One region of the Pseudomonas spirodelae genome, then DNA from elsewhere that is predicted to be linked to it. Evidence: predicted binding sites of a transcription regulator. Region 1 holds the regulator's gene; the other holds the start of a gene.
What was found. The regulator sigma-54, encoded in region 1, starts transcription at its own class of promoters, with help from an activator protein. The targets are predictions, from matches to a motif close to ANTGGCATNNANNTTGCTNT.

Region 2: flgB (flagellar basal body rod protein FlgB) is a predicted target of sigma-54. The motif match lies at 4,675-4,694, and genes of this name have one in related genera.

The regions. Positions count from the first base shown of each region.
Region 1 covers NZ_JAYEET010000055.1:146,848-157,188, forward strand. The annotation lists gene rapZ (RNase adapter RapZ) at 1-610, opposite strand, end outside; gene ptsN (PTS IIA-like nitrogen regulatory protein PtsN) at 613-1,086, opposite strand; gene hpf (ribosome hibernation-promoting factor, HPF/YfiA family) at 1,102-1,410, opposite strand; gene SOP97_RS18715 (RNA polymerase factor sigma-54) at 1,582-3,096, opposite strand; gene lptB (LPS export ABC transporter ATP-binding protein) at 3,234-3,959, opposite strand; gene lptA (lipopolysaccharide transport periplasmic protein LptA) at 3,962-4,504, opposite strand; gene lptC (LPS export ABC transporter periplasmic protein LptC) at 4,491-5,060, opposite strand; gene SOP97_RS18735 (KdsC family phosphatase) at 5,069-5,608, opposite strand; gene SOP97_RS18740 (KpsF/GutQ family sugar-phosphate isomerase) at 5,608-6,582, opposite strand; gene SOP97_RS18745 (ATP-binding cassette domain-containing protein) at 6,819-7,628, shown strand; gene mlaE (lipid asymmetry maintenance ABC transporter permease subunit MlaE) at 7,628-8,425, shown strand; gene mlaD (outer membrane lipid asymmetry maintenance protein MlaD) at 8,425-8,895, shown strand; gene SOP97_RS18760 (MlaC/ttg2D family ABC transporter substrate-binding protein) at 8,910-9,542, shown strand; gene SOP97_RS18765 (STAS domain-containing protein) at 9,539-9,847, shown strand; gene SOP97_RS18770 (BolA family protein) at 9,979-10,218, shown strand; gene murA (UDP-N-acetylglucosamine 1-carboxyvinyltransferase) at 10,231-10,341, shown strand, end outside.
Region 2 covers NZ_JAYEET010000013.1:165,809-173,000, reverse strand. The annotation lists gene flgG (flagellar basal-body rod protein FlgG) at 1-686, opposite strand, end outside; gene SOP97_RS05795 (flagellar basal body rod protein FlgF) at 733-1,473, opposite strand; gene flgE (flagellar hook protein FlgE) at 1,676-3,022, opposite strand; gene flgD (flagellar hook assembly protein FlgD) at 3,066-3,734, opposite strand; gene flgC (flagellar basal body rod protein FlgC) at 3,760-4,203, opposite strand; gene flgB (flagellar basal body rod protein FlgB) at 4,219-4,626, opposite strand; gene SOP97_RS05770 (bacterioferritin-associated ferredoxin) at 5,087-5,305, shown strand; gene bfr (bacterioferritin) at 5,502-5,972, shown strand; gene grxD (Grx4 family monothiol glutaredoxin) at 6,036-6,362, opposite strand; gene SOP97_RS05755 (molybdopterin oxidoreductase family protein) at 6,479-7,192, opposite strand, start outside.

The DNA.
Region 1 (10,341 bases):
AGAAGTCGCGCAGGTCTGGCTTCCAGTAGGGATTAGGCAAGCAGCGCACGTCGAATACTAGGTCGGCATCCACCGGCATGCCGCGCTTGAAGCCAAAAGACTCAATTAGGAATGCCGTGCCCGGCTCGGGCTGGCTAAGCAGACGTAGCTTGATGCTGTCACGCAGTTGGTAAAGGTTGAGGTGTGTGGTATCGATTTTCAGGTCGGCCAGGTCGATGATCGGGCCTAGCAGCAGGCTTTCATCGGCGATGGCTTCAGCCAGCGAGCGATTCTCGTTGGTTAGCGGGTGGCGCCGGCGGGTTTCCGAGAAACGCTTGAGTAGGGTTTCTTCGTCGGCGTCCAAGTAGAGCACATCGCATTTGATGTGCCGGGCGCGAACCTCTTCGAGCAGCTCGGGGAAACGCTTGAGATGGCTCGGCAGGTTACGCGCGTCAATGGATACCGCGACCTGCGGATGCAGCAGTTCGGTATGCAACAGAGCGCGCTCGGCCAGTTCTGGCAGCAGCCCCGCGGGCAGGTTGTCGATGCAGTAGAAACCGTTGTCCTCGAGCACATCGAGGGCCGTGCTCTTCCCGGAGCCGGAACGACCGCTAACGATGATCAGGCGCATGTTCAGGCTCGATTGAGTTGGCTTTGTACGTCAACGACCACTTGATACAAGGCTTCGCTACTTTCGGCTTGGCGCAGGCTGGCACGCACGTCGCTGCGGTCGAGCATGCTAGCGATCTGCCGAAGCAATTCCAGGTGAGCGTCAGTGGCGGCCTCTGGCACCAGCAGAACAAACAGCAGATCGACGGGGGCGCCATCAATGGCGTCGAAGTCGACCGCAGCGTCCAGGCGCAGCAGGGCGCTGATCGGTGCAGTGCAACCCGGCAGGCGGCAATGCGGTATGGCAATGCCATTACCGAAGCCGGTTGAACCCAGTTTTTCACGGGCAATCAGGCTTTCGAAGATGTCTTGGCCATCCAGGTCAGGCAGCTCTCGCGCTACCAGGTTGGCAATCTGTTCGAGAACACGTTTTTTGCTGCCGCCCGGCACGTTCACTAGGGAACGGCCGGGGGTCAGGATAGTTTCAAGTCGGATCATAGGAGATAGACGACGTCAGCGGGCCATAGCGCCTTGTTGACGATCGAGCTGTTTTTCCTTGTGTTTGATGAGTTGTCGATCGAGTTTGTCGGTCAGTAAATCGATGGCGGCGTACATATCGTCATGCTCGGCATTCGCGACGACTTCACCGCCTGCAATATGCAGGGTCGCTTCGATTTTCTGCTTGAGTTTCTCGACCTCCATGATGACTTGTACATTGGTGATCTTGTCGAAGTGGCGTTCTAATCGGCCGAGTTTTTCGCCGATATAGTCGCGCAGGGCGTCGGTCACATCCAGCTGGTGTCCACTGATGTTGACTTGCATACCGCTTTCTCCTTGTTACCGTGTGTAAGAGGCAGGCAAGAGGCCTGCCGCCGGAACACTGTGGCGTGGAAGACTCTGGCAGAACGGATTCTGGCTGTATGGCCGCGTAGCGAAAAAGCCTTACCTGAAAGGTTCTGTGCAGTGTGACGGGTCTTCCTTCTTAGTGCCGCCTTAGATCAATCGTTTGCGCTCGCTGGAGGGCGCTATTCCGAGGGACTCACGGTATTTTGCGACCGTACGGCGAGCGACTTGAATGCCTTGTGCCTCCAGTAGACCAGCGATCTTGCTGTCACTCAACGGCTTTTTCGCATTTTCCGCCGCGACCAGTTTTTTGATGATGGCGCGGATCGCTGTCGACGAACATTCGCCCCCTTCAGAGGTGCTGACATGGCTGGAAAAGAAGTACTTCAGCTCGTAAATGCCGCGCGGGGTGTGCATGAACTTCTGCGTTGTTACCCGTGAAATAGTCGACTCGTGCATCCCTACGGCTTCGGCGATGTCGTGCAGCACGAGGGGCTTCATGGCCTCGTCGCCGTAGTCGAGGAAGCCGCGCTGGTGTTCGACGATCTGCGTGGCGACTTTCATCAGGGTTTCGTTGCGGCTTTGCAGGCTTTTGATAAACCAGCGCGCTTCTTGCAGTTGGTTGCGCATAAAGGTGTTGTCGGCGCTGGAGTCGGCGCGCTTCACAAAGCCGGCGTATTGCGCGTTAACCCTTAGGCGCGGCATCGCTTCTTGGTTCAGCTCCACCAGCCAGCGCTCGTTGTGTTTACGCACGATCACGTCGGGCACCACATATTCCGGTTCGCTGGATTCTATCTGCGAGCCGGGACGCGGGTTGAGGGTCTGGATCAAATCGATGACCTGGCGCAGCTCATCTTCCTTGAGCTTCATACGGCGCATCAGCTGGCTGTAGTCGCGGCTACCAAGCAGGTCGAGGTAATCGCTGGTCAGGCGCTGGGCTTCGCTCAGCCACGGTGTTTTTGCAGGCAGCTGGCGCAGTTGTAGGAGCAGGCATTCGCCCAGGTTACGCGCGGCAATGCCGGTGGGCTCGAATTGCTGAATGCGGTGCAGCACGGCTTCGACTTCATCGAGTTCGATGTCCAGCTCGGGATCGAATGCGTCGACCACTTCTTCCAGGGTTTCTTCCAAGTAGCCTTGGTCGTTGATGCAGTCGATCAGGGTTACAGCAATCAGGCGGTCCTTGTCCGACATTGGCGCCAGGTTGAGCTGCCACAGCAAATGGCTTTGTAGGCTCTCACCGCTGGAGGTGCGGGTGGTGAAATCCCACTCGTCATCATCGTTGCTGTTGCTGGGAAGGCTGCTGGCACTGGTCTGGTAAATGTCTTCCCAGGCGGTGTCGACGGGCAGCTCGTTGGGGATGCGCTCACCCCAGTCACCTTCTTCCAGGTTGTCCACAGTCTGCGTGGTTTCCTGGTAGCTGGTTTCTTGAAGGGGGGCTTCAGCCTGCTCACTGGTATTGGCGCTTTCTGCGCCATCGGCCATGGGGTCCGAGTTGTCGAAGTCATCGCCCTCTTCTTGGCGTTCGAGCATCGGGTTGGACTCCAAGGCTTCCTGGATCTCTTGTTGCAGATCCAGGGTCGACAGTTGGAGCAGACGGATGGCCTGTTGCAGCTGCGGTGTCATCGTCAGCTGCTGGCCCATTCTCAGGACGAGCGATGGTTTCATTGCAGACCTTATTTACCGGCGTCTGTGCGCAATCCACTACAGGGCATTTTTAAAAACGCCACCAGGAAGCAAATTATATGCCTGACTCTAAAGCTTTTGCCTAGCCTTGGCTGCAACAGGCTTGAGAAAAGCCGTGGTTACAGCCGGAACTCATGCCCCAGGTAAACTTCTTTTACTGTCTGGTTGGCCAAAATGGTCTCGGCATCACCTTCGGCGATCAGTTGGCCATCGCTGACAATGTAAGCCGTCTCGCAAATGTCCAAGGTCTCGCGGACGTTGTGATCGGTGATCAGTACGCCGATGCCCTTGGCCTTGAGGTGATGGATGATCTGCTTGATGTCGCCCACGGAGATGGGGTCGACACCGGCGAAGGGCTCGTCGAGCAGGATGAACTTGGGGTTGGTTGCCAGGGCGCGAGCAATTTCTACGCGGCGACGCTCACCACCGGACAGGCTCATGCCGAGGTTGTCGCGGATATGGCTGATATGGAACTCCTGCAGCAGGCCCTCAAGCTCCTTGCGGCGTGATGCGCCGTCGAGGTCTTTGCGGGTCTCCAGGATGGCCATGATGTTGTCGGCCACGCTGAGCTTGCGGAAGATCGAGGCTTCCTGCGGCAGGTAGCCGATACCGGCGCGCGCGCGGCCGTGCATAGGTTGATGGCTGACGTCGAGGTCGTCGATCATCACGCGGCCCTGATCGGCCTGCACCAGGCCGACGATCATATAGAAGCAGGTGGTCTTGCCGGCGCCGTTGGGACCCAGCAGGCCGACGATTTGTCCGCTGTCGATGCTCAGGCTGACGTCGCGTACGACCTGGCGGCCTTTATAGCTTTTGGCCAGGTGTTGGGCTTTCAATGTGGCCATTATTACTGCGCCTGCTGTTCGGCTGGTTTGTTCTTCGGCTGGATCACCATGTCAATGCGCGGACGTGGCGCAGTGATGTTGGTGCCTGTGGCGCGGCCGGCGTTGACGATTTGGCGCTGGGTGTCATAGACGATTTTCTCGCCTTCGAAGGTGTTGCCTTCTTGGATCACCTTGGCCTGGTCAATCAATACCACGCGATCATTGGCCATGAAGTACTGGATGGTCAGGCCGTAGGCTTTGACGACCTGCTTGTCGGCCGATGGCAGTTGTTCGTAGTAGGCCGGCTTGCCGACTGAGGTAAACACTTCGACATCGCCTTGGGCGTTCTGGGTGATGGTCACGGTGTTGCCCGTGATTTTCAGTGTGCCTTGAGTAATCACAACGTCGCCGCGGTAAACCGCCACGCCTTGTTTATCATCAAGCTCTGCACTGTCGGCCTGGATGCGGATCGGTTGATCGCGGTCTGACGGCAGAGCCCAGGCGCTAGCACTTCCAAGTGCGGCACTGAGGCTGAGTAGTAGGGGGAGGGTGTTAACGAGCCTCATGCTGACCTCTTACGTTGGACAGCAGGAGCATCCTGCCGTCATTCATGTACGCTTTCATTCCTTGTGCCGTGGTCACCCCATTGGCCGCGACGATTCTAACGGCTTGCTGGGTCTGCGCATATTCCTTCTCGGGGAAGACGGTCAGGCGGCTGGTGGTGAGAACGGTTGGGCGGCCTTTGGCGTCAGTACGATCGACGCGTACGTTCTCGATCAATTCGACTTCCGTGCCGCCTGGAGAGACTTCGCCGCGCTCGCTGCGGATTTTCCAGGGCAGCGCTGTGCCGCGGAATAGATCCATGTTCGGGCTGGTCATCAGGGTGATATCGCTGGCCTTGATGTGCTCGACCTTGTCTGCAGTCAGCTCATAGTGCAGTTTGCCGTCGACTTGGTATTGCACGGTATAGGTGTTAGTGGCGTAAAAGTCGATGGCATTGTCGGTCACGGCGCTGTCAGGCTGCTGATTAAAGCCGTCGGGGCTGAGGTTCCAGTAGCCAAGTGCTGCCACCAGCGCGATGACGCCGGCAAGCAGAGCAATATTAAATAATTTGCGGGGCATGGTAGGCCTTATAGGTAAGCGGCTTGAGCTGCTTCAAGTGTGCCTTGGGCGTGCATGATCAGCTCGCAGAACTCACGTGCAGCACCTTCGCCGCCGCGCGCATGAGTAATGCCGTGAGCATGTTGGCGAACAAAACCGTCAGCGCTGGCGACCGCCATGCCTAAGCCTACGCGGCGCATCACTGGCAGGTCGGGCAGGTCGTCGCCCAGGTAAGCGACCTGTGAGTAGTCTAGGCCCAGTTCGCCGAGTAGCTCATCAAGTACCACTAGCTTGTCTTCGCGGCCCTGGTACAGGTGTTGAATTCCCAGGTTCTGCGCGCGTCGTTCAACCACCGGGGTCTTGCGGCCGCTGATGATTGCAGTGCGTACGCCGGAGTTGATCAGCATTTTGATGCCGTGGCCGTCGAGGGTGTTGAAGGTCTTGAATTCGCTGCCGTCGACGAGGAAATACAGTTTGCCGTCGGTGAGTACGCCGTCCACATCGAAAATCGCCAGTTTGACGGCCTTGGCGCGTTGCAGCAGGTCTTGGGTGTTCACGTCAGTACTCATCACATGACTCCAGCGCGCAGCAGGTCGTGCATATTCAATGCGCCAACCGGTTGCTGGTTGTCGTCGATCACGACTAGTGAGCTGATCTTATGGTCTTCCATGATTTTCAGTGCCTCTGCTGCAAGCATCTCCGCGCGGGCAGTCTTGCCGTGCGCAGTCATGACCTCGTCGATAATGGTCTGGCGAACGTCGATATTGCGATCCAGGGTGCGGCGCAGGTCGCCATCGGTGAATACCCCGGCGAGGCGGCCATCGTCTTCGGTCACGACCGTCATGCCCAGGCCTTTCTGGGTCATTTCCAGCAGCGCGTCGCGCAGTGAGGTGCCACGTTTGACGCGCGGAAGGCTGGCGCCGGCGTGCATGACGTTTTCAACCTTGAGCAGCAAGCGTCGGCCCAATGCGCCGCCCGGATGGGAGAAGGCGAAGTCTTCGGCGGTAAAGCCGCGGGCCTCCAGCAAAGCGATGGCCAGTGCGTCACCCAGTACCAGGGATACGGTTGTGGAGGAGGTTGGGGCCAGGTTCAGTGGGCAGGCTTCTTGCGCTACGCGGGCGTCGAGGTTGACTTCGGCAGCCTTGGCCAGCGGCGATTCGGGGTTGCCGGTCATGCTGATAAGGGTGATGCCGAGGCGCTTGATCAGCGGCAGCAGGGTAACAATTTCCACAGTGGAGCCAGAGTTAGACAGTGCCAACACCACGTCATCGCGGGTGATCATGCCCATATCGCCGTGGCTGGCTTCGGCCGGGTGCACAAAGAACGCAGTGGTGCCGGTGCTGGCCAGGGTGGCGGCAATCTTGTTGCCGACATGGCCGGATTTACCCATGCCGACCACAACCACGCGGCCTTTGCTGGCAAGAATCAGCCCGCAAGCACGCACGAAATCGCCGTTGATGCGTTGCAGCAGGTCTTGAATGGCTTCTAGTTCCAAGCGAATGGTGCGCTGCGCTGACTCAATCAGATCGGTGGATTGGCTCATGACTTCTCTGCGGCGTGCGGGCTAAAAGCTGCTGATTATAACGGTAAAGGTGCGCCTGCCCAGTGTTTCCAGTTTCAAGCTGGGCACTGGCGCGTTTCTATGGCGACAAGATCAATCTTGGGCGAAGGGGCTCGCGATGCTATAGTTCGCGCCCATTTTCGGCACGTTAGGCGATCAGAAGTGCCCTTTTTATGGGGCTGTACGTCAGTCAGGCAAGCGTTTAGCAAGGAGTCCAGATGAACGCCGAGAACCCGTATGCAGTTGAGCTCAAACGCCTGAGCTTTAAACGCGGCGAGCGGGATATTTTCAAAAACATCGATATCCGTATTCCGCGTGGCAAGGTCACCGGGATTATGGGGCCGTCCGGCTGTGGCAAAACCACGCTGTTGCGTTTGATTGCTGCCGAACTCAAACCGAGCCAGGGCGAGGTGTGGGTTAATGGCGTAAATCTACCGACGCTGTCGCGCAGCGATCTGTTCGATATGCGTAAGCAGATGGGCGTGCTGTTCCAGAGTGGCGCTTTGTTTACCGACCTGGATGTGTTCGAGAACGTCGCCTTTCCGTTGCGGGTGCATACCCAGCTGCCCGAAGAGATGATTCGCGACATCGTGCTGATGAAGCTGCAGGCGGTGGGCCTGCGCGGTGCCTTGGATTTGATGCCTGATGAATTGTCAGGCGGGATGAAGCGTCGCGTGGCATTGGCGCGGGCGATTGCTCTGGATCCGCAAATACTTATGTATGACGAGCCCTTCGTGGGGCAAGACCCCATTGCCATGGGCGTGTTGGTGCGACTGATCCGTCTGCTCAGTGATGCGCTGGGGATCACCAGTATTGTGGTCTCCCATGACCTGGCTGAAACCGCCAGCATTGCCGACTACATCTATATCGTCGGTGATACCCAGGTATTGGGGCAGGGCACACCAGAGGAGTTGAAAGCCTCGGAAGACCCCCGCGTACGTCAGTTTATGCAGGGCATCCCTGATGGCCCCGTGCCGTTCCACTTTCCTGCGGCCAACTACCGCAATGATCTGCTGGGGGAGCGCTGATGCGCAAGACATCTGTGCTTGAACGGGTGCGCCTGTTCGGTCGCGCCGGTATTGATGTAGTGGCCACGCTGGGGCGTTCGGGACTGTTTCTGTTGCGCGCGTTGTTTGGTCGTGGTTCGACGGGCAATGGTTTTCAATTGCTGGTCAAGCAGCTGTACTCGGTTGGGGTGATGTCGCTGGCCATCATTGTCGTGTCCGGCATTTTTATCGGTATGGTGCTGTCGCTGCAGGGCTTCAGTATTTTGGCTCAATATGGCTCTGAGCAGGCGGTGGGGCAGATGGTTGCTCTGACCTTGCTGCGTGAGCTGGGGCCGGTAGTTACGGCCTTGTTGTTTGCCGGGCGCGCCGGGTCGGCGTTGACCGCGGAAATTGGCAATATGAAATCCACCGAGCAGCTGTCGAGCTTGGCGATGATTGGCGTTGACCCGCTTAAATATATTGTCGCTCCGCGCTTGTGGGCCGGGTTTATCTCAATGCCGCTGCTGGCGATGATCTTCAGTGTGGTCGGTATCTGGGGCGGCGCTATGGTCGCCATCGACTGGCTGGGGGTTTATGAGGGCTCGTTCTGGGCCAACATGCAAAGCAGTGTTTCGTTTCGCGAAGACGTGCTCAATGGCGTGATCAAGAGTGTGGTCTTTGCGTTTGTGGTGACCTGGATTGCTGTGTTTCAGGGTTATGACTGTGAGCCGACGTCGGAAGGGATTAGTCGTGCCACCACGAAAACCGTGGTGTACGCCTCGCTCGCCGTATTGGGGCTGGACTTTATTCTGACCGCTTTGATGTTTGGAGATTTCTGATGCAGAACCGCACGCTGGAAGTGGGTGTCGGCTTGTTCTTGTTGGCTGGGTTGTTGGCTTTGCTGCTCTTGGCTTTGCGCGTCAGTGGACTGACTGTTGGCAGTGCTGACAACACCTATAAGGTCTATGCGCACTTTGAGAATATCGCCGGTTTGACGGTCAGATCTAAAGTCACTATGGCCGGTGTGGCAATCGGCAAGGTCACTGCAATCGATCTGGACCGGAGCAGTTACATGGGGCGCGTCACCATGCTGTTGGATGATGCCGTGGATAACTTGCCTGTCGACTCCACCGCTTCGATTCTTACCGCCGGCTTGCTGGGCGAGAAATACATTGGCATCAGTGTGGGTGGCGAAGAAGACGTGTTGCGCGATGGCGGCACCATTTACGACACGCAGTCATCCCTGGTGCTGGAAGACTTGATTGGTAAGTTTTTGCTCAACTCGGTCAACAAAGACCAGGCTAATTGATAAGGGGCCTAACGATGATCAAAGCACTGCGTAACAGTCTTTTTGTTTGCTTAGCGTTCATGTCATGTTCGCTGCTGGCCGCTCCGGCGGCCCATGATGTCGTACAGCAGACGACCACTACGCTGCTGGCGGATCTGAAGGCCAACAAAGAGCTATACCGTACCGATCCGGGTGCATTCTACGACGCGCTGAACACTATTCTTGGTCCGGTTGTGGATGTTGATGGGATTTCCCGTGGCGTGATGACTGTGCGCTATTCGCGTCAGGCCACGCCTGAGCAAATGCAGCGATTTCAGGAAAACTTCAAGCGCAGCCTGATGCAGTTTTATGGCAACGCACTACTGGAATACAACAATCAGGACATCCGTGTGCTGCCGGTAAGTGGTCAGCAGGATCCGCAGCGCACTGCGGTCAACATGGAAATCAAGGACGGTAATGGCACGGTCTATCCGTTGTCTTACACCATGGTCAGCCAGGATGGCACCTGGAAGATGCGCAACGTGATCATCAATGGGATCAACGTCGGCAAGCTGTTCCGCGACCAGTTCGCCCAGGCCATGCAAGACAATCGCCATGACCTGGATAAGGTCATCGATAACTGGACTGAAACAGTCGCCAAGGCTCGTCAAGGGGCGGATGCGTCGTGATTTCGGCCCGCATCAGCGAAACCTCGCCCGGTGTTTTCAGTCTGGCTGGCGAGCTGGATTACCAGAGCGCTCCGGCGCTGCGTGAGCAGGGTGCGCGTTTGCTAAAGGCCAGTCAGGCGTCTGCTTTCGTGCTCGATTGCAGCGCAGTGGAGAAATCCAGCAGCGTAGGGGTGTCTTTATTGCTGGCCTTTATGCGTGACGCCAGTGCTGCAGGCAAAACCCTAACCGTGCGCAGTCTGCCCAAAGATATGCATGAAATTGCTGGTGTTTGCGGGTTGTTGGACATTCTGCCGCTGCAATCTTGAGCAACTGTCGCCCTGGCTTCGGTCGGTTGGCAGGAATGCGGGGTTCGCAGGCGGAGGGCTTTTTTGTATGATGCCCGACCCGCGAGCATCTGCTCGGCTGTCGTTAATTTATGCGTTGATCGAGGTTGAGCATGCAGGCCTTAGAAGTAAAAAGTCTCCTTGAGGCTAAATTGCCGGATACCCAAGTGGAAGTTGAAGGCGAAGGCTGCAACTTTCAGCTGAACCTGATCAGTGACGAGTTGGCTTCACTTAGCCCAGTTAAGCGTCAGCAGCAGATCTATGCTCACCTCAACGCTTGGATTGCCGATGGCAGTATCCACGCCGTGAGTATGAAATTCTTTAGCCGTGCCGATTGGGCCGCGCGCTCCTAAACCGAGAGCATCATGGACAAACTGATTATTACCGGCGGTGTGCGCCTTGATGGCGAAATCCGCATTTCCGGGGCGAAGAACTCTGCCCTGCCGATTCTTGCCGCTACCCTGCTCGGTGACGCC
Region 2 (7,192 bases), on a different contig from region 1:
TCCTCGACCACGCTGACGTTGGAGTTTTCCAGGGTGTTCTGCAGCGTTGTGCCCAAGCCGTTCAAGCCCGGTGTACCAACCTGCGGAGCGCCGCTGGAGGCGGTTTCCAGGAACAGGTTGTTGCCGATCGCTTCCAGACCCGCCGGGTTGATAAAGTCGGCGGTCTGCAGGTTGCCGACAATCTGTGGTTGCGGGTTGCCAGAAGTAGTCACCGACACGGTGCCGTCTTCACCTACGGTAAAGGTGCGCACCTCGTTGGGCAGTACGATGGCGGGCTCCAGCGCATAACCGTTGGAGGTCACCACTTGGCCATCGGAGTTGAGGTGAAAACTACCGTCGCGGCTGTAGGAGACGGTGCCGTCGGGCAGCAACACTTGGAAGAAGCCACGGCCATTAATTGCCATGTCCAACGGCTGCTCGGTGGTTTGCAGGCTGCCGGCGGTAAAGATTTTCTGCGTGCCGACTACGCGCACACCGGTACCCAACTGCAAACCAGAGGGCAACTGGCTGTCCTGACTGGACTGGCCGCCGGGTTGACGGCGGATCTGATACAGCAGGTCTTCAAACTCGGCGCGGTCACGCTTAAAGCCGGTAGTCGAGACGTTAGCCAAGTTGTTGGAAATGGTGGTCAGGTTCATGTCCTGAGCGGACAAACCCGTCTTACTGACCCACAGTGCCGGAAGCATATCGATTCTCCTCGGGCGTCGATTTACCGACGCCGCGTGCTGGTAATTAGGTCATCTGCAAGACGCGCGCCATGGCCGACGAATTATCTTCGGCGGTGCGCATCATCTTCACTTGCAGCTCGAATTGGCGGGACAACGATAGGATCGCCGTCATCTCCTCCACGGCATTGACGTTGCTTGATTCGAGAAAGCCCGAGGTAATTTCCGTGGTGGCGTCGGCCAGCACCGGGCCTTGGCCCTTGAAGCGGATCATGCCGTCAGTGCCCTTCTCCATCTGCTTAAGATCTGGGTTGACCAGTTTTAAGCGATCGACCTCAGCCAGCACATTGGGCGCTTCACCGAGGGCACGAATACTGATGGTGCCGTCTTTACCGATTTCGATTTTCTGCTCAGGCGGGACTGCAATCGGCCCGGCGTTGCCCATCACCGGCAAACCGTTGCCGGTACGCAGCACACCGAGGGCATCGACGTTCAAGCTGGCCGTGCGCACGTAAGCTTCAGTGCCATCAGGGGCCTGCACAGCCAGCCAACCTTTGCCACCCACTGCCACATCCAGATCACGCCCAGTTTCCTGCAACGAGCCTGGGGTGAAGTCGGTACCGGGACGCTCACTCATGGCGTAGACCCGCGACGGTAAACCGTCACCAAAAATCGGCATGGAACGCGCCTGTTCAAAATCCCGGCGAAAACCATTGGTGGTGATGTTTGCCAGGTTGTTGGCGTGGGCACGCTGGGCCAGGGTGTTGTTATGGGCACCAGTCATGGAAACGTACAGCATCTTGTCCATGGTTATTCTCCGAGTTGGGCGTGTCGCCCGCTGCTCTATACAAGGTATAAAGCAATGCCTATGCCAGCATCCGAAAAATATTTATAAACCATTGATAAATTTAGACTTTAAAAATAAAAAGGCTCCATAAAGGAGCCTTTTAAAAACCGCGGCGGCGTATTTTTGCCGCTGACGACAAGCACTTGCCTGCCGCCGGCCATTATCAACGCAGGTTGATAATGGTCTGAGTAATCGCGCTCTCGGTTTCGATGGTCTTAGCGTTGGCCTGGTAGTTACGCTGAGCGACGATCAGGTTGACCAGCTGGTCGGACAGCTCGACGTTGGAGTCTTCTAGGGCGCCAGCCTGCAGCGAGCCCAAAGTACCGCTGCCAGGTGGGTTTCGCACCGGTTCACCTGATTCGAATGACTGTACCCACTGGGTTTTACCGACCGGCGTCAAACCCTGCACGTTGGCGAAGTTGGCCAGAATCACCTGCCCCTGCACCTTGGACTGACCATTGGTGTAGCGCGCAAAAATCACTCCGGTTTCATCGATTTCCAGCCCTGCCAGCTCGCCAGTGGTGTAACCATCCTGACTGACGCGGTTGACCGCGAAAGCGCTGGAAAACTGGGTAGAACCACGCATGTCAAAGGTAAAACCACCTGGATTACTTTGCGCTCCATTGAGCGACCAGCCTGTGGGTGAGCCTGTATCCGGCGCAGCCGGGTTCCAGGTACCAATAGTAAATTGCCCTGCTGGAGTTATCGCGGGCCCTGTGGTCGGAGGGACCGCTGTGATATCAGTAATTTGCGCCAATGCACTGATCTGCCCGGCCGCATCGAAATTCAACTGATAGCGGTCCGGCTCAGTGCCCGCTGGTACTGCGGCAGCCGGGTTGGACGGACTGCGACCGTCGATCAGAATATTCATCTGCCACTGGTTCGAAGCGTCCTTGACGAAATACTGCGTCAGTACGTGGGCGTTACCCTGAGTGTCATAGATATTGGTCGAGGTCGACGAGTTATAGGTAGTCGGATCGCCCGGGTCGAACGGCGTATTGGTTGGGCTCGCGAGGGTTGAGTTAAGGTTGAAACCCTGAGAAATACTGGTGGTGGCCTTGGGCTCCTGGCTTGCAGTCTGCACTTGCAGGTTGCCGACCACACCCTGCTGCAGCACGCCATTGGCATCAGTGGTATAGCCCTGCAGGTTATAGCCGAAGTTGTCGACGATAAAACCCTCGCGGTCCGTACCAAAATAACCGGCACGGGTATAACTCAAGGCACCATTGTTGTTTACCTGGAAAAAACCATTGCCATTGATCGCCAGGTCCAGCGCGTTCTGCGTGTAATTGATGTTGCCCTGATTGAACAGCTGCGACACATCACCCAGCAGCACACCACTACCCTGAGGGTTCTTACCAGTGCCCAATACCGATGAGGCATAGACATCAGCAAACTCGGCACGCGACTGTTTGAAGCCTGCAGTGCCGGCGTTGGCAATGTTGTTACCGGTCACATTGAGGTCGCTGGTGGCAGCACGCAGGCCGCTAAGGCCTATGTTGAAACTCATGGAAGACTCCTTTGCCGGACAGCCGGCCGCATAAACCCGTTAATTACTGACCGATAACCTGCACTTGCGACAACGGCACACTGCCGAGCCCCGCCAGGTTCAACATCAACTCGCTGCCGCCAAGGACTACGCTATCGACGTTGGCCGGCAGCATGGTGTAAAGCCCCTTCGCCTCGCCGTCATAGGTGGCCTGCGCTTCAAACTTGTAGGTGCCGGGCGGCATCAGATTGCCGCTGCTGTCCTTGCCATCCCAAATAAAGCTGACATTGCCGGCCTGCTGTTCGCCCAGGTTGACCCGCGAAACCACCGAGCCGGAAGCGTCGTATACATTCACGTAGACGTTGCTGCTGCTGACGGGCAGAACAAGGCTCGCCTTAAAGCTCTCACTGGTATCAACCACCGCCTTATCCGTAGGCACGATGACCTTGCGCCCGACCAGCGAAGACGCCTGCAGCGCCTGGGATGACTGATAGCCACTGACCAAGGAGCCCATACTGGTGTTGAGCTTCTCGATCCCCTCAACCTGACTGAACTGCGCCAGCTGGGCGATAAACTCGCCGTTACCTTGCGGCTCCAGCGGGTTCTGGTTGTTCAATTGCGCAACGAGCAAATTGAGGAACTCATTTTTACCAAGTTCTTTTTTGCCGCCCGTTTCAGGTTTGATCTGGTACTGATCCAGCCCACTCGCGCTAACGCCACCAACAGTACTCATAAGTTCGTGCTCCTAATCCGGTGGCTTACTGACCCAGGGTCAATACGCGCTGCATCATCTGCTTGGCGGTGTTCATCATTTCAGTGTTGGTCTGAAAGGCCCGGCTGGCGGAAATCATGTCGGCCATCTCTTCCACCACGTTGACGTTGGGGTAGTAAACGTAGCCGCCCTCATCGGCCGCCGGATGGTTCGGCTCATAGCGCGGCATCAGGCTGCTTTGATCCTCGACTACGCCCAATACCTGTACGCCGGCACCGGCATTGTCCTGCTCGGCAAACAACGAACCACGGTCACCGCCCTGCGCCGACTGGTACACGGTGGCGAACACCGGATGCCGTGCGCGATACGTCTGATCAATGCTCGAGGAGACCGTCTCGGCGTTGGCGATGTTGCTGGAAATGGTGTTCAGGCGAGTGCTCTGAGCACTCATACCCATTCCGGCGATGTTGAAAACACTGGTAAGTGACATAGCTTCAGGCTCCTATTAATCGCCGCGCAGGGCGCTGACCAGCCCTTTGAATTTGCTGTTGAGCAGAGTGAAACTGGCTTGGAACTGCACCGAGTTCTCTGCGTAGTTGGATTGCTCGATTTGCAGGTCAACGGTGTTCTGATCAATCGATGCCTGCATCGGCATGCGGTACGCCAGGCTGGCATCGCTGAGCGTCACACCGTCAGCCGGGATATGCTGACTATTGGTTCGATTCAGGCTGGTCGCGCCGCGCTGGCTCTGGGCACTTTGTTCCGCCAACACGCTGGCGAATTGCAGATCACGCGCCTTGAAGTTAGGCGTGTCGGCGTTGGCGATGTTATTGGCCAGCACCTCGGCACGCTGGGTGCGAAAGCCGAGTGCCTTTTCGTGTATGCCGAGTGCCCGATCGAAACTGATGCTCATGGTCAGAAACCTTTGCCAATTGGCGTAGTTGTTTTCCGTGCATGACCATATGCAAAGGCTGTGCCACTTAACCTTTCACTTATTTATCAATGATTTAATCAATAAACCGGTCGTTATAGGCGGCAAAGCGGCAAAGGCTTTCCGCCCATAGGCATGCCAGCGGCAATCACGCCCCGCCCTTTGCCCCCACCCGGCAAATACAAACGGCGCGGGCCGATAAACGTCAGGAACGATGTTTGATCGTTAGATCTCGGGCAGCGCTTTCTCCCAGACCAATGCCACGATGCAGCGATATGAAGGGCTCAGAACCCTCAGCCCAGCAAGGTCCGTACAGCGCGAGAAGAGAAGCAGGCCTGTCGACGACCACCGTTTGTCAGTCAACTACACACACTTTTGACAAGCATTCTCATTATCATTAGTATCCTTCACACGAACCACTGCCCCACCACGAGCCTTAACTATGTACGTCTGTCTCTGCGAAGGTGTAACTGACGGTCAGATCCGTGAAGCCATCTATGAGGGCTGCTGCAGCTACCGTGATGTCCGTGCGGCACTCGGCGTTGCCAGCCAGTGTGGCAAGTGCGCCTGCCTTGCCAAGCAAGTGGTACGCGAAACGTTAAGCGACGTGCAAAGCAGCCAGGCAGTCATGGCCTATACAGCCAGCTTTAGTGCCGCCTGATCGACCGCGCGAAAAAGAACCGGACCTTGCGTCCGGTTTTTTTATGACTGTAATTCAATGCCTTAGCAGCAAGATGCAGAACTTAAGCATTCTTACTCAGATTGGATTTAACTTTGAATTCAGGCACTTAGGTTTGACAGCCTAAAACCCTCAGCCCAGAATCAAACGCTAACTCCCCTGCAAGGCAGACGCAGACATGAAAGGCGACAAGAAAGTCATTCAGCATCTGAACAAGATCCTCGGCAACGAGCTGGTCGCGATCAATCAGTACTTCCTGCATGCACGCATGTATGAGGACTGGGGCCTGAAGAAACTCGGTGAGCATGAGTACCACGAGTCTATCGACGAGATGAAGCATGCGGACAAGCTGATCAAGCGCATCCTCTTCCTCGAAGGCCTGCCTAATCTGCAAGACCTCGGCAAAATCCTGATCGGTGAGAACACTCAGGAAATGCTCGAGTGTGACCTGAAGATCGAACACAAGGCACACGTCGACCTGAAAGCGGCGATTGCCTACTGCGAAAGCATCGGCGACTACGCCAGCCGCGAATTACTGGAAGACATCCTCTGCTCCGAAGAAGAGCACATCGACTGGCTAGAAACTCAACTCAGCCTGATCCAGTCGGTAGGCCTGCAGAATTATCTGCAGTCGCAAATGGACGAATAAACATCCGCGCAATAAACAACAAACCCCGCCAAGTGCGGGGTTTGTTGTTTATGCAATGCCGGCTTACGCGTCGGCTTTTTGCACAGCGTCTTTGATCAGGGTCTGCAGCTCACCCTTGTCGAACATTTCCGCCATGATGTCGCTACCGCCGACCAGCTCACCGCCGACCCACAGTTGCGGGAAAGTTGGCCAGTTAGCGTATTTCGGCAGGTTGGCGCGAATTTCCGGGTTTTGCAGGATGTCGACATAGGCGAATTTTTCACCACACGCCATTACAGCCTGTGCAGCCTTGGAGGAAAAGCCGCACTGCGGAGCGTTCGGCGAGCCTTTCATGTACAGCAGAACGGTATTGGCGGCGATCTGCTCTTTGATGGTTTCGATGATATCCATTGGGCACCTCAGGACTTAACTTTCCGACTCTCGGGTCGGCGCGGTGGCGCATTGTAGCGAAAAGCCGAGCGCAATGCTCGGCCTTCCCTACCGCGCCCATGGCCAACTAAACCCTATCAGGCGGCTTCCACCTGCACCGGAACACCGTTGAGCGCGGCATTACCGGATAGGCTGTCGAGCTGCCGTTCATCGGTCAGGTCGTTGGCACTGGCGCCCGGTTGTGCACTGGCAATTGCCATCTGCACGCCAGGCCGCGCATGCCCCCAGCCATGTGGCAGGCTGACTACACCAGCCATCATTTCGTCGCTGGCGGCGACTTCGACCTCAATCTCTCCAACCCGCGAGCGCACCCGCACTCGCTGGCCATCGCTTAGCCCGCGCTGTTGCAAGTCCGCGGGGTGCATCAACAGCTGATGGCGCGGCTTACCTTTCACCAACCGGTGGTAGTTGTGCATCCAGGAGTTATTGCTGCGTACATGACGACGGCCTATCAACAGCAACTCGTCAGTCTTGGCCACCGGCTGCGCGGCAAAACGTAGCAGGTCGGCCATGATCACCGCCGGCGCGGCCTGCACCTGCTGATTAACGGTTTTCAGCCGTGCGCCCAGGTTTGGCTTGAGTGCACCCAAGTCGAGGCCATGCGGGTGCTCACGCAATCTCGCCAGGGACAGCTTATGGGCTGACTGGTCACCGTAAGCCCCCATACGCAGGCCCATGTCGATCATCTGCTCAGGCGCCATGGTCGGCTTGAGTTCCAGGCCATTCTTGCCGGCAAACGCCTTAGCCAGGCCAATGAAAATTTCCCAGTCGTGCAATGCATTGGCGGGTTT